Regions from separate parts of the Neobacillus sp. genome, predicted to be linked through region 3. Evidence: riboswitches for the same ligand, from Rfam matches in the RefSeq annotation. Region 3 holds a riboswitch; each other region holds the start of a gene.
The links. A riboswitch is a leader RNA that binds a small molecule or an ion and turns the genes downstream of it on or off. The one in region 3 is predicted to bind cyclic di-GMP.
Positions count from the first base shown of each region.

Region 1 (5,223 bases), on a different contig from region 3:
ATGGTAAGGTGGTCTTCCTTCATAAAATTAAAGAAGGACCTGCTGATAAGAGCTACGGCATACATGTCGCACAGCTGGCAGAACTGCCTGCGGAATTAATAAGCCGCGCGAATGAGATATTAACAGCCCTTGAGCAGCAAGACAAGCAAACTATTCCAATTAAAACAAAAGCAATCGTAGAACAAATTATAGAACAACCTGCGCAGCTGTCATTTTTTGATGAACCTAAAGAATCGAAAAAACACGAACCAACTTCTAAGGAAAAACGCGTGTTAGAAAAAATAAAAGAATTAGATTTATTAGATGTAACACCACTTCAAGCCATTAACATGTTGTACGAGCTGCAGAAAAAGTTAAAGGGCTGATGGATTAGGAGGCGACCAACATGGGGAAGATCATTCAATTAGATGATGCCCTATCCAACAAAATAGCGGCGGGAGAGGTTGTTGAACGCCCCGCCTCTGTAGTCAAAGAGCTTGTTGAAAATGCGATTGATGCTGGCAGTACCGTGATTGAAATTGAGGTAGAGGAAGCCGGTCTTGCGAAAATTCGAATTACGGATAATGGATATGGTATTGACGAAGAGGACGTGTTAATCGCCTTTCAACGCCACGCCACCAGTAAAATCAAAGATGAAAATGATTTGTTCCGCATTAGAACCCTTGGGTTCCGTGGAGAAGCACTGCCTAGTATCGCTTCTGTTTCCAGACTTGAGATGAAAACGTCAACCGGAGAAGGTGCCGGAAACCGGGTTGTCATCGAGGGTGGGAAAATCGAAACGTTTGAAAAAGCTTCGAGTCGACGTGGCACCGATATTATGATTACAGATTTATTTTATAATACGCCTGCACGATTGAAATATATGAAAACAATTCACACAGAACTTGGGAATATCACAGATGTTGTCAACAGGCTCGCCCTTTCCCATCCAGAGGTAGCTTTTCGCTTAATTCATAATGAGCGGAAGTTGCTGCAAACGACCGGAAACGGTGATATGCGCCAAGTTCTCGCTGCTATCTACGGTATGACAATCACGAAGCAGCTTATACCGATCACCGGTAAATCGCTTGATTATACCATTAGCGGATATGCATCCATGCCAGAGGTAACAAGAGCATCAAGAAACTATATCTCAACGATGATAAATGGTAGATTTATAAAAAACTATCCATTAGCCAAAGCGATTCAAGAAGGCTACCATACCCTGTTGCCAATTGGCAGATTTCCAATTGTTCTTCTGAATATCGAAATGGATCCGTTGCTAGTTGATGTCAATGTTCACCCATCGAAAATGGAAGTTCGTATAAGTAAGGAAGCAGAGTTGAATGAACTGGTTACAACGATCATAAAGGATGCTTTTAAATCGAAAATCCTGATTCCGACAGCCTATACTCAGGTGAAAAAAGAAGAAACAAAATCGGAACAAACTGCGTTAATTCTTGATGAAGGAACATCAATCACAAAGATTACTAAAGAAATTAACAGAGATTGGCCAATACATGCGCAAGCGATAAAGGAAACCAGGCCAATTCCTCCTTTACCATATTCAAATATTCCTGTCCGAGCGGAAAATGTTGATGAAACAGAAGGTTGGAAGTCTGTAAATCCAGTATTCCCTAGAGGTGAGGTTGGCAAGGAACAATGGAATGAATCCATTGAGGTTGAACGTGAAAATGATGAGTCGGTTTTAGAGGCTAATCATGTTAATAACCAACCTGAGAGCAGAGTACCGCGTCTATATCCTATCGGCCAAATGCATGGCACCTATATTTTTGCCCAAAATGAAAACGGCTTATATATTATCGATCAGCATGCGGCACAGGAACGGTTAAAGTATGAGTACTTCCGTGAAAAAGTGGGACAGGTTCAGTCTGAACTGCAGGAAATGCTTGTTCCGTTAACATTTGAGTATTCAACTGACGATTATATAAAAATTACTGAACACCAAAACGAGCTAGAAAAGGTTGGTATTTTTCTCGAGGAATTCGGTATGAATAGTTTTATTGTCCGTTCCCATCCGCAATGGCTTCCAAAAGGAGAAGAAAAACAAATCATCGAAGACATGATTGAACAACTTTTAGCGATGAAAAAGGTGGATATTAAAAGACTACGTGAGGAAGCAGCCATCATGATGAGCTGTAAAGCATCAATTAAAGCGAATCGACATTTACGAAATGATGAAATCCAAGCACTGCTGGATGATTTACGAAAAGCATCTGATCCGTTTACCTGTCCCCATGGAAGACCGATAATCGTTCACTATTCCATTTATGAAATGGAAAAAATGTTTAAACGGGTGATGTAATTTCAAGCACAGGAGAATCCTTGATATATAAGGATTCTCCTGTGCTTTTTTAAAGCTTCGACCACATTTTTTGCTCAGAGCTCGTTATTCGAAACACTTTTGAAAAATTCTCTGCCGATGAATCTTGTACAAAGGGTGTAACGTGACAATATTTAATAAAAGTTTGCGAAAAAGGTGAAGCCAGGTACGAAGAAAAAGATCTATGAAATGTTCTCTTATTATGTGGCATAAAAATAGCACTTCAATATGAAATGCTAATTAACTAAATAGTTTTTTAATTGCTGGACCGAGATCATTAAAATATGGCTTTACAATAAAGTCTTTTGCTCCAGATTTTATTGCATCAACAATTAACCCTTTTTGCCCCATTGCGGAACAAATAATTACTTTTGCACTTGGATCAAATTCAATTATTCTTCTTAAGGCATCTAGACCATTTAAAGTAGGCATAGTTAAGTCAAGTAACACAATGTCTGGAGACTTTTTTTTATACAAAGCGACGGCAATTGCACCATCTGAAGCTTCAAAAAAAACTTGGAAGCCTTCTCTATGTAAGATATCCATTATTAAATTTCTACTAAACCTTGAGTCGTCAGCAATTAATATGGTTTTACACATTTAAAACACCTTTCCTTTAATATTAAGGCAAATTAGGAAAGGGGTACTTTGCACAGCATATTTGCAGCCCGGCTACCATAACAAAAATTTTGCTTTAGGTCCGTGGCTTTGCGTCTTTTACTTTCGTAAAATTTGCCTTTTTCAAAGTTTAGCACATTTTGTCGCAAAAAGTAATATTTTGTCGCATTTATAAGTCAAAGAAATATTTGAAATGCCAATTTGCAAATTTAATTATTTAAACAATTGTATTTTTTTGATTGATTTCTTTGAACGGTAATAATTATAAAACCCAATCAAAAGGAGAATTGCTCCTAAAAAGATGGTTATGTACGCTGTGATTTTGAACTTTATACTTTTATCAAAAAACTCTATAAGGGCTGCAGCAGCCGCAAAGAATGTCAAGGACGTACGTATATAGGCTAATAGTGTTCTATCAATGGCTAATTTTGTTCTTTCCATTGCTAGTAGGGTACTTTCCATTGCGAACAAGTCACTAGGAGATAGAGAGTTCTCATTTGGTGCATTTTTCTTTCTGCTCATATTACTCCTCCTTTTTACTAAATACTACATATAGTATGCCAAAAGAACGTAATTTTTAAGAGTAAATAAAGTTGGCTAAAGAATTGAACACTCATTATTAAGTCTGTCAGCATCAATAATAGTAACGTTCATTAATATTTAGCCACTTTCTATATTATGAAAACAAGTATATAGAACGTTTACTCTGGATGAGTACTGTAATTTGCAGTGACAGAGATTCGGAAAAACTTTGTCGAACGGTGACCAAGTAGTAAATTGTGACCTAGATTTTATTACAAGGCAAAAACCAAGAAAATATATAAAGGCTGAAGGGGGGTTAGTCCTTCAGCCTTTTTGTTAAATGATTGCACAAATAATAGAGTTGTCTTATTTCACTTCTGCTAGAATTTTACTCGCATATGCAAGCGATTTTCCAGCTCCGATTGCCACCGATTCGAGCGGATTTGGAGCTAGCTGAACAGGAACAAAGATTTCTTCGCTAAGCCACTCCTCCATCCCATTCATTAGTGATCCGCCGCCAGTGAGGATTACACCACGGTCGACGATGTCACCACTGAGTTCGGCAGGGCAATCTTCTAGTGTGGCCCGGATCGCTTCTAAAATATGCTGAAGTGCTTCTTTCAACGCATTACGAATTTCATAGGATGAAAGATTAATTGTTTTCGGCAAGCCAGACACAAGATCCCGACCACGTACGTCGATGAAAAGTTCCTCATGATCAATAAGTGCATAACCAATTTCCATTTTTATTTTTTCTGCTGTTCTTTCGCCAATCAATAAATTGTATTCTTTACGAACAAACTGAATAATATCATCATCCAGGCGATCTCCGCCAATTTTTATCGAATGGCAAGCAACTACCCCACCGAAGGAAATAATCGCAACTTCTGTATTGCCGCCACCAATGTCGACAACCACGTTGGCAACAGGTTCATCTACAGGTAATCCGGCCCCAATTGCTGCTGCAACTGGTTCTTCAATCAACGAAATTTTTTTGGCGCCAGCATTTTTCACTGCGTCATGAATCGCTCTCCGTTCAACACTTGTGGATCCGGATGGAATACAAACAACTACATTGGGTTTACGAACGGCAAAGCCTATTTTTTTTGTGGCCTTTCGCATAACGTGTTTCAGCATTTCTGTAGTGACATCAAAATCAGCAATGACTCCATCCTTTAAAGGGCGAATGGCAACGATTTTTTCAGGAGTTTTTCCAATCATTTCTTTTGCATCCAGTCCGACTGCAACCACATTTTTTGTTCTTGTATCAATGGCTACCACAGAGGGCTCATTAAGGGTAATCCCTTTATTTTTATTATAAACCAATATATTTGCTGTTCCTAAATCAATTCCCATATCAAAATTTGAAAGCATTTCTTCACCTAATTCCTTAATATTTTTTCAAAATAAGCTACGTTCAAGCCTATCATGAAAGTGGGGGTAGAAAGCAGTTTGTAAATGAACCGTTATCCTTTTGTAAATTTACATGAAAAACTTCCCTTCTTTGGAAGCAACATGGATAAAAAAAGTCTTTTACATAAGCATAGAAAAGATTTATATTGTATATACTGATTTGATGTTCAACTGCTTTTCAAATATATGATACGATGTAAGCGTGGAAGCGAACAAAAACGATTACTTCCACTGATAATGTAAATAAGGCAGTGTGAAAATTTTGGATTTAAAACAAAAATTATTAGTTATCATTGGACCAACAGCAGTAGGAAAAACAAAATTAAGTATCGAAATGGCCAAACGGT
Region 1 is NZ_DALZYO010000023.1:56,392-61,614, forward strand. It holds gene mutS (DNA mismatch repair protein MutS) at 1-365, shown strand, start outside; gene mutL (DNA mismatch repair endonuclease MutL) at 386-2,305, shown strand; gene RTR43_RS15085 (response regulator) at 2,564-2,923, opposite strand; cyclic di-GMP riboswitch class I at 2,983-3,070, opposite strand; gene RTR43_RS15090 (DUF202 domain-containing protein) at 3,155-3,463, opposite strand; gene mreBH (rod-share determining protein MreBH) at 3,830-4,837, opposite strand; gene miaA (tRNA (adenosine(37)-N6)-dimethylallyltransferase MiaA) at 5,139-5,223, shown strand, end outside.
Region 1: another riboswitch for cyclic di-GMP. It lies ahead of RTR43_RS15085 (response regulator); the one in region 3 lies ahead of RTR43_RS07510 (hypothetical protein).

Region 2 (5,223 bases), on a different contig from region 3:
CAAGAAAGCGGTGCTGATTTTTATATATTGAGTGCTGGTACTGACTATTATATTTATCATATATTAAAAAAATATCATGTTGAGAATGTAAAGGTTTTTTCCAATGATGGGCATTATCGTGAGAAGAACGTACATATGAACATCGACAAAAAGCAATGGCATTATTCCGAGCGTTATGGCATCGATAAATCCAAGGTGATTCAGAAATTAAAGGAAGAGTATGAAACGGTTTATTTTATTGGTGATAGTGAGCCTGATTCCCACCCCGCCCAGTATGCCGATGTTACTTTTGCTAAAAATGGATTACAGGATATACTCCGTGAAAAGAAGGTACCTTTTGTCCCGGTCGATACCTTTAAAGAAGTGGAAGATTATTTGGTTGAAAAAGGGGTGATGTCTTAAGTGTTAACACCTGTTACGAGTGTTCCGATTCCTGCGATTTTGGAGATTGGCAAAGGAACTGTTTTTAGCCTTGAGCGGATTTTGAAACAACATGGCTTTGTCAATGCCGTGTTCTTGTTCGATGACTTTACCTATCAAACTTACCGGCAGGATATTCTTGACTCCATCTCGGAAGTGAAGATAACAGCGCTGCTCATGCCGTCTGATTTAGATATCCAGGATCTAATTAAAAAAGCTTTTGAGATGGAGCGTTATGATGTGGTCATTGCCATGGGAGGCGGGACGGTAATTGATTATGGAAAATACATAGCTTTTTCAAGGCGGAGCCCATTTTTGAGCATCCCAACGTCAGCGTCCAATGATGGCTTTGCTAGCAGCAATTGTTCCTTGGTGGTCAATAAAAAGAAAACGACGGTTCCGGCAAGGGTCCCATATGGAATTATTGCCGACCTTGAGATTATTCAGCATGTACCTAACCGCTTTATTTTGGCAGGGATCGGTGATTTGCTCTCCAACATAACAGCTCTTTATGATTGGGAGTTTGAGGAGAAACATGGTGCTGCCCGGGTAAACCATTTTGCTTATATGCTGAGTAAAAAAGTAGTCAATAGCTTTATTCGGACACCAATGACCGACATAAGAGATCCAATTTTATTAAAAGAACTGATCAGTTCACTTACACTGGGCGGCATCTCGACGGTCATTAGCGGAAACAGTTCGCCAATCAGCGGCTCGGAGCATTTGATTTCCCATGCACTCGATAAAATTGCGCTGCAGCCGCAAATGCATGGAATTCAAGTTGGAATTGCCACATATATAATGGCTAATGTGCAAGAGCACCGAGCTGAACGAATGATGAAAGTTTTCACAAGGACCGGTTTTTTCGATTATGTGAAAGGGCTTGGCTTAAATAAAGAAGAATACCGCCAAGCCATTGAAATCGCGCCAACGATAAAACCGAATCGATATACTTATTTGCATGATGAGGTTTATCGGAAGAAGGCACTGAGATTTTTGGACGAGGATAAGTTACTACAGGAATTTTTTCAATAAAGGGATTCGTGGTATAAATTGATTATATTGGGGAGTGGAACAAATGGGGATTAGAAAAGCAAAAGTTGACGATTGGAAAGCACTATCCGAATTGTTAAACCAATTGGGGTATCCAAATACTGAGACTTTCATTAAAGAAAAAATAGAAAAACTTCTAATTCACCCAGATGAGGAATTATTGATTTATGAAGAGGATGAAAAAGTACTTGCTTTTATTTCATTGCATTTTATACCTCAATTAGCGGTAAAAGGAGATTTCGCAAGGATAAGTTATTTTGCAGTTAATACAACCATTAGAAGTAAGGGAATTGGGCGTAAGATTGAAGAATATTGTACTGATTTAGCTAAAAAAAGAAATTGCGACAGAATTGAAGTTCATTGCCATTCAAGAAGAGTAGATGCACATAGGTTCTATACTCGACAAGGATTTACTGAATCCCCGAAATACTTTATGAAGATGATGAACGAATCTGTATAAGAGTCTTTTTCAACAAACGAGTGCGATTCTTCAAAATGAGGGTCGCCGTTTTTCTTGATGTACAACCGTTGAAGAAGTAAATTGACGCTTTAGTATCGCATTTGCCCCATATTGTGAAACAAAGGGGTTAAGAAAAAGGTGTATGTGTTTATGAAAGATTTCCATTGCTGTGCAACATGCCGGCATTTAAAAGCAGAGAAAAAAGCAGAAGGAATGAAATATTATTGCAGCCGGTTAGGTTATGAAACAAAAACGAACTATAAATTTAATTGCTGGAGCCCCAAGGAGCATGTGATAAAGTTAATGAATAACAGAACCACGCCCCAAAAGGAAAGTTAAAAGTAGGTTAGATCGTTCCGTTGAACTGAAGGCTTATATCTAAGTGTATGAATTTCATGTGGATTGTCTTTGTTGTATCAACATTTTTTGGTATTTAATTAAAGAAAAAAGCAAATTAAGAAGTTTTCTACAAGTTTTATTGCCTAAAGCTTGCCGCCAATTTCTGGTTCAAAGCAAGGTAATTACATTATCAAAAAAGTCTTTCTTTCCATCCAGATCATTCCCCCTTTATCGATACAGAAAATCCTTTTTTTTAAGCGAATAGAAAATCATAAGTTTTTCAAATTTATCCTTCAAAATTTGCTGTCGGATATAATAATATCCGACAATATTTTTTTAAATAGGTACATTCTATGTGGTTAAATTGAATCCTTTAAATGCAGAAATAATCGACAATCGTACTCCAATCCGACATAAAATGATATATAAAAACTACAAAATATCGATTACAATAGGTAAATAAAGATTGTATTTTACAAATGGGAAAATCGCATCCAGAAAATAGCAAAACTTCTTCGGCACCTGTGGAAATAAAATTGATAGGGCTAATTTATTGAAAGATAAAGACGCAAAGCTAGAGGGGCTAAGGTCACCACCGAATGAAAGTGGTGGAGGACTATGCCAGCCAGTTGCTTATTTTTGAGGATTCAGAGGGACTAATCTCATTGATTGGTTTAGGAGATGATCATATCGATGATTAAACAATTTGAATCACTAGCTGAACTTAAAAGAAAGATATTTCTGGGGGTTGTGCCCTTAATAATAATCGCATTTATTTTAAATACCATTCTTAAAAATATGGACGCCGCAAATAAACTTAATTTCATTGTCAACAACACACTCACCCTTTGGTTCATCATCAGTTGGGTTCTGATGTTTAAGAATCGGTACGTTCGGTTTGCCGAGTTTTCCAATTTAGCTTTGGTTAGTTTTTATCATGTATCGACCTTTTATGATGCAGTTATTAACTACCTTGGTAAAATAGGAGGGTCTTTAGGGGATTTTATCGTCTGGATGCCCATCTATATTATGTTTATTTTCTTAACACTGGGGATAAAAAAAGGGCTTTATTTTTCCATCAGTATATTTGCCATTACTGTGGTGGGTGGAGTCATGTACATGAACAAGCTACCCGCTGAATCCATTGATTCGCTTCTCCAGTTTTACTTTTCTAATTTGGTCTATATTATTGTCCTTTATTACGCCCAGCATGTGTTCAAGGCCTATACAAAAATGGAGCTTTTTAATAAGCACGCCTATGTAGATTCATTAACGGGAATCGCTAACCGCCACCGAATTGATGAATGGCTTGAAATTAAGTTAAAGGATTCTAAGGTCATGAACATAAGTTTTTCGATTATCTTTTTTGATATTGATCATTTTAAAAAAATCAATGACTTTTATGGTCATAATGTGGGTGACTCCGTTTTAATCGAGTTGTCTGAACTTATTCAAAGGAATCTCGATATACGTGAATTTTTTGGTCGATGGGGTGGAGAAGAATTTATTATCATTACGGATGTCTCCGGCAAAGATGCCACCGAGCTTGCAGAATATTTAAGACAAAAGGTCGCAGAACATGAATTCCAAGAGGTTGGAAGGCTGACAGCAAGCTTTGGAGTAGCAGATTCTCAGCCAGAGGACAATAAAGATTCGTTGTTAAATCGAGCAGATGAAGGATTATACCGCTCAAAGAATTATGGCAAAAATAAAGTGAGTATGTGTTAGCTCTATTCAACAGAATAGGGCTTTTTTTAATGCACTTGTAAGTTGCGTCGAATTAAAGAAAAGTCTTAGTGTCGTTCACTGCGGTTTTTTTAGGTCCAATAATAAGTTTGGGTTTATGGAACTAATAATTCTTGGGTAATGAACATCTAAATTGTTTTTCGAAAAATGGACATGCATGGGGATTTTACCATTTCAATTTTATTGAAATTTCATAATTTATTAGTAAAGAAACTGATATTGATCAATGTTGTACCTGACCTTACAGGTATGTCATGAAACTGTAATGGGAGTTGTTGATTTTGCAAAGGAAAAGACGTGGATTCTGCATTTTCCCCGGGTATAGATGGTGTGGCCCAGGCTGCAGTGGCCCTGGTGCTCCGATTAATGATGTCGATGCCTGCTGCATGGGACATGACCGCTGTTTAAGCAGAGGGATTTCACCTTGCCGATGTGATTACGAATTTATGGATTGCCTGCGCTCCAAAATGAATAGGTATACAGATAAAGGGAGAAAAGCTGCACTGATGCATGATTTTATGAAAATGAAAACAGCGTTCACATGTGGGGCAAGGTATCGAAGGTAACCTAAGAAAACGAGCTATTCAATTCGTACCTGTAAAAATTAATAACAGTAACTAGCTTTTGCCTAACCTTGAATTTTTATTATGCAAAACGGACTTTAGTTTCCGCTTAGTTGAAAGGTAGTTCGCTGCCGATATTATCCAATCATAAACCATTTCCCAATAACTCAAAATAAAAAGGTTGGTACATTCAGAAAGGGGGAAAATGGTGTGAGATGGCATAAAACGATACTTTCGATGATTCAGCAGCGTCAAGACAAAAAGGTGGCATTAGTCGTGGATACTTCCACAAATGAAGCACCAGCGATTCTCATCAATAACATCATTAAATTGTTTGAACAATTAAAGCCAGATACGATTTTGGTTCAAGCAGATTTCAAAATCAGGAGCATTTCTCCGGTAAAAAGTGATACGATTAAATACTATACACACGGGAAATCTTCCTATACATTAGCCCTTGAGTGGGCAACAGAAGAGCAAGTGGATACACTGTTTTATATCACCGATGTAACAGGTTTCTTTTCTGAAGAAATGGATCGAGTTAATTATGAATTATTTTGGCTCGTTCCCGGTGCATTCTTACCGAGGGTCCCATTTGGAAAGGCCATTAAAGTGGCTTAAGATTATCCAAATGTGTACAGA
Region 2 is NZ_DALZYO010000016.1:28,433-33,655, reverse strand. It holds gene RTR43_RS11435 (MtnX-like HAD-IB family phosphatase) at 1-402, shown strand, start outside; gene RTR43_RS11430 (iron-containing alcohol dehydrogenase family protein) at 403-1,455, shown strand; gene RTR43_RS11425 (GNAT family N-acetyltransferase) at 1,499-1,933, shown strand; cyclic di-GMP riboswitch class I at 2,806-2,909, shown strand; gene RTR43_RS11415 (GGDEF domain-containing protein) at 2,966-4,000, shown strand; gene RTR43_RS11410 (phospholipase A2 family protein) at 4,300-4,584, shown strand; gene RTR43_RS11405 (vWA domain-containing protein) at 4,792-5,202, shown strand.
Region 2: another riboswitch for cyclic di-GMP. It lies ahead of RTR43_RS11415 (GGDEF domain-containing protein); the one in region 3 lies ahead of RTR43_RS07510 (hypothetical protein).

Region 3 (5,223 bases):
AATGAGTTTAAAATCTGCATTATTTGAGATGAAAGAAGCAATAATGAATCAAGAAGTAGGACCATCAGAACAAGATTACATTCATAATTTAGAAACTAAAAACCGTTTACGAAATGGATCATTGGTTTTTTATTACAATAATTTACTGATGTTAACTATGAATAGCTCTGAATATGCAAACCATTCTCTTGTGGATTCGAAAAAAGTTAACCGAAAATGGATTAAAATCGAAATTGAGTTCATGTTTCATTATATTAAGGAACGGCAAGAAGAAGGTGCGCTAAATATTACAGAGATATTGGAGGAAGTAGCCCAATTATTAAATCGTGGCTATCAATCAGTTAACTATAAATATTATTCCCTTATTAAGTCAAAAGATAAAAAGGAAGCAGCCAATCAAAATAGTTATCAATTTATTACGATTACAGAGAAGGATGTTCCAGTGTTATCCACTGAAGTAATAGGGGATACGCTGCTAGCAACTCAAGTTAACCAGGTGGCACCTACACAAGATAATGATGATTTGCTTGACATTTTATCGGGATTAATCTCCAATGTACAACAACTTCCAGGGATTAATTTAAACGAACTGCTTAGAAGTTTATTCCAACTTACCAACCTAGCACTGCAGAATCAGGATGCAGTTCAACAGATAGAGAGTATGAAATCGGAAGTCAATCTTGAAAAAGAAGCAATACGAGAACAGTTAATGAAAAAGGAACAACAATTCATTCAGGAGAAAAAGCGTAATGATGAATTGCAATTAGAGGTTTCTAAATTGGCAAAGGAAATATCAGCCTTTAACCTCTTAGGTGATGCGGCAAAAATCCAACAACTGAAATCTTACAATCAAAGACTAAACTACATTATTGACAGCTTTGGATTAGTACTTAGAGTCAGTAGTTAAGTTATATCCTAAATTGATTTTAAATTTGATTAGCAAAAGACATCCAATAAATTAACCTTGATCTCCTTAACTATTTTTCTTTTTTACCGATAAAAAATAGAAAGTAGGAAATGGATTTTAAAAGGAGTAATCAAACATGGCATTTAGTAATCCTTATCAAACCTATCAAAAACAAGCGGTCACTACTTCTAAACCAGAAGAATTAACGCTCATGTTATTTCAAGGCATGGTTAAATTCATCCGTAAGTCCAAAATGGCCATCGAACAAAATAATCTAGAGGAAAGCCACAGTTACAACCTAAGAGCCCAAGATATTCTGAGCGAATTAATAGTGACCTTGAAACCAGGATACACCATCTCAGATTCCTTGCTTTCCCTATATGATTATATGAAATCTCGCTTAATTGAGGCCAATATTCATAAAAGTTTGGATCTATTAGAAGAAGTGGAAGGGCACGCTTTAGAATTATCGGAAACATGGTCAACAGCTATGAAGCAAAAGAATACTAAGAATTAAGGGCTGGTATACCAATGGACGAATTAATTGCAACCATTTATGATATCACTGTAGACATGGATCGTGCACTAAAAGAAGAAAATTTTGAGGATTTTGAACAGCTGCTAAATAATCGAAACAGCATGATGATCCAGGTAGAGGCGTTTAAGACTGATCATCCGGAATACCAGTATCCAGCAAAAGCAAAACAATTGTTGGAAGACGCTCGTTGTCTTGATCAACGTTTAACTTTTCTTTTAAAAGAAAACATTACTGAAACTCAAAACTCACTCATTCAAATTAAACAAAATAAACAGGTTTCAAAAAAGTTTCGACCATATCTTAAACAAACAAATGGGGTATTTTTAGATTCTAAAAAATAATATTGTGACTGATGACATTACGAAATGCATAAATCATGCATTTTTTTTTTGCAAAAAAAAAGATAAAAAATGAAAAGTGACAGTTCCGTGACCTTATCGCTCGGTGGAAAATATGCTTATTTACGTAAAAAACGTATTATTTATGAGAAATAATGACTAAAATAAACCATTTGACCTAGTAATTTCGACAATAAATGATAAAATAGTAGTATATTCGATATTGGAAAAACATTCTATTATTTATTAAGAGATTAGTATAAATTACAAATACAGTATTTTGTTAAAGGCATAGCTGATGAAAATCAGTGACGCAAAGCTATAGGGACTAAGGTGCATTTTGTACTATGTCAGCCAGTTACCTAAAGATCAAGGTATTTTTCATAGGTATTAAATATCTAGCTAGATAGATTATTTGTGTCTACAAAGATATTTTTGTCTATTACCTCCCCTTTTGGTAAAGGCGAGGTTATTTTTTTGCTTCAGCAAAGGAAGACCATAGTACTCTTTAATATCCAGTTAGTGGAGAGGAAGATATTCATGATCCGGCAGCAAGGAATAACAGCCAATCGAAGGAATGGTAAACTTTATAATTTCATGGAATATAAAAAGATGAAACCATGCTTCGAAAAACCTATGAAAATTACAATGGGAAACCCAACAAATGATACCTATTACCTTGTGAAAAATGTGGTATACAAGGGAAAGCAAATTCTTGCAATGAAGCAAATACTGGATTCAAACACGATTATTTTAGTAGAAGCGAAAATAGAAGATGGACAACTCATACATATTTCCAAGCTTTCGGAAGAATTTTTAGGAGACATTAGCGGGATGTTAGAAAGAACCATGTAATACTTATAAGGTTTTATGGGGTGGGGATGGAATATAAAAAGACTGAAAAATCCCACTCCTTATTGTTTGACCACCTAATCAAATTTTCATGATCATGTTTTTTCTTCATTCCCCTAAATAATACATGAGAAGCGATTATTTTTAGTTGTTTTGGATGATTTTTGTTACAAAAAATACGTGGAAAGAAAGGATGCTATCCATTGATTAACAGTGATAATTGGTTTACTAAAACAATGCTAGTTAATACACTATCTAGGACTGAAAATTTACGATCCCAGATGGAAGGGACCACTTCTGATGGAAAGAATCTTTTTGCTGCAGTCTTAAGTCAACTATTGATGCAACAGGAATTTCAATCGACAATACCTCAAATCAATTCTGTGGTTCCTAATATTATTTCTGAAATGAACAGGAATATAAGTGATCAAACTATGTCTTTGAACGCGAATGAACCATTACGTTTCGAATCATTTAACCCAGATAAATTAAATCAAATGTTGGATGGGAAATTAAAAGGAATGGGGGAGGTTTTTGTACGAGCTGGAAAGCGGTTTAATATCAATCCAGCGTTACTTACGGCTATCGCTCAACATGAAACAGGCAATGGGAAATCCCGTGCAGCCAATGAAAAAAATAATGTCGCAGGAATGATGGGCGTAAATGGCTTGAAATCGTACTCATCCATTGAAGATAGCATAATGGATATGGCTCGCAATTTAAGTAAGAACTATTTAGGAATAGGTTTATCCAGTATTTCCAAGATTGGTGCGAAGTATGCACCAATTGGAGCAGATAATGATCCTACCGGTCTAAACAATCAATGGGTATCTGGAGTAAATAAGTTTTTTGAACGGCTTAGAGTATAACAAAATTGTGAAGATGACTTCGGCTATGAAAAAAATTGTGGCTATGGAGCCTATTTTTTAGTATATTGATGTAGAATGTTAGTCTTTTTTGATATTTATCAAAAATAATCAAAAATTGTCTTAAGATGGAAAGGAGAGTCGTCCTCATGAATAATATAGGCATCCTACAATCAGCACTAGGTGCTTCCAGTTTACGTCAACAGGTCATTTCTAATAATATCTCGAATGCGGAAACTCCTGGATATAAAACAAAACAAGTTTTTTTTGAGGATATTTTAAAGCAGCAATTATCCAATCAAACAAATTTTGTAGGAAACCGTACCGACTCCCGTCATTTCACGATTGGGAAATCTACTGACATTCCAACAGCAAAAACTGTAGAGAATACGGATACAGTCATGCAAAACAACGGCAATAACGTAGATATCGACAAAGAAATGACTAGTATGGGGAAAAATTCATTGTGGTATTATACGCTAACGCAGCAATTAACTAGTGAATTCCAACAATTATCGATTGCTATCAGAGGGAGGCGTTAACCGCGATGTTTGATTCATTAAATATAAGTGCATCAGCCTTAACTGCTGGGCGCTTAAGGATGGATGTAACCTCATCTAATATTGCCAACGCCTCAACTACCCGTGGAAAATTAGTGAATGGAGTATGGGAACCCTATCGCCGGAAGATGGTCGTGATGGAACCAAGAGAGAATGCCTTTAATCAGGTTTTACAGGGGGAAATGCAAAAACAAGCTGGTTTACAATCAAACCTACAAGGGGTGCGAGTGACTGGAATTGTAGACGATCAAACACCATTTAAGACAATCTATGATCCTACGAACCCTGATGCTAATGCGGATGGCTATGTTAAGATGCCAAATGTTGATCTGTCAAAGGAAATGGTTGATATGCTTGCTGCATCAAGAGCGTATGAAGCGAATGTAACGTCGTTCAATACAGGAAAATCAATGATGTTAAAAGCTTTAGAATTGGGCCGTTAGGAGGCATATAGATGAATGTTTCAAATGTAAGTAGTGGATTAATCAAAATTAATCAAAATCCATTTCATAATGTTGAAGTTGATAAATCCAAATCCTCGTTTGCAGGCGTGCTCCAAGGATATTTGGAGAATGTTGATAACACAGTTAAGCAGGCCGCAGATTTAAGTACAAAAGTGGCTACAGGTGAGATTGATAATATACATGATGTCATGATCGCTTCACAGAAAGCGCAGTTAGCATTGGAAATGACGGTAACCGTCAGAGATAAGGCAGTGGAAGCATATCAAGAAATGATGCGTATGCAAATTTAAAGAATGATGGAAAGCTGGGCAGGGTGAGAAATGAATCGATCATGGATAGATCAAATCAAACATACCGGAGAGCATTTTAATAATTATTGGAAAGAGAGAAGCTTGAAACAAAAAGGGCTCCTCATAGGGACATTCTTATTTCTTATAGTGGCCTTATCTACTTTTATCTTTTTAGCATCTCGTCCGCAATATGTACCTCTTTATACAGGTCAATTGACGCAGCGAGAAGTAGGGGATATAAAAGCTGAATTGGATAAACAAGGGAAAACCAACTATAAGATATCTGATAATGGAACGATGTTGCTTGTTCCGAAAAAAGATGCATCCGATTTAGTCGTGAGTCTTGCTTCGAAGGGATATCCAAAAGATAACAAAATTAATTACGATATTTTTGGACAAAATCTCTCA
Region 3 is NZ_DALZYO010000010.1:27,883-33,105, forward strand. It holds gene RTR43_RS07495 (hypothetical protein) at 2-907, shown strand; gene fliS (flagellar export chaperone FliS) at 1,044-1,424, shown strand; gene fliT (flagellar protein FliT) at 1,439-1,786, shown strand; cyclic di-GMP riboswitch class I at 2,062-2,149, shown strand; gene RTR43_RS07510 (hypothetical protein) at 2,324-2,638, shown strand; gene RTR43_RS07515 (glucosaminidase domain-containing protein) at 2,839-3,504, shown strand; gene flgB (flagellar basal body rod protein FlgB) at 3,651-4,043, shown strand; gene flgC (flagellar basal body rod protein FlgC) at 4,049-4,504, shown strand; gene fliE (flagellar hook-basal body complex protein FliE) at 4,516-4,815, shown strand; gene fliF (flagellar basal-body MS-ring/collar protein FliF) at 4,846-5,223, shown strand, end outside.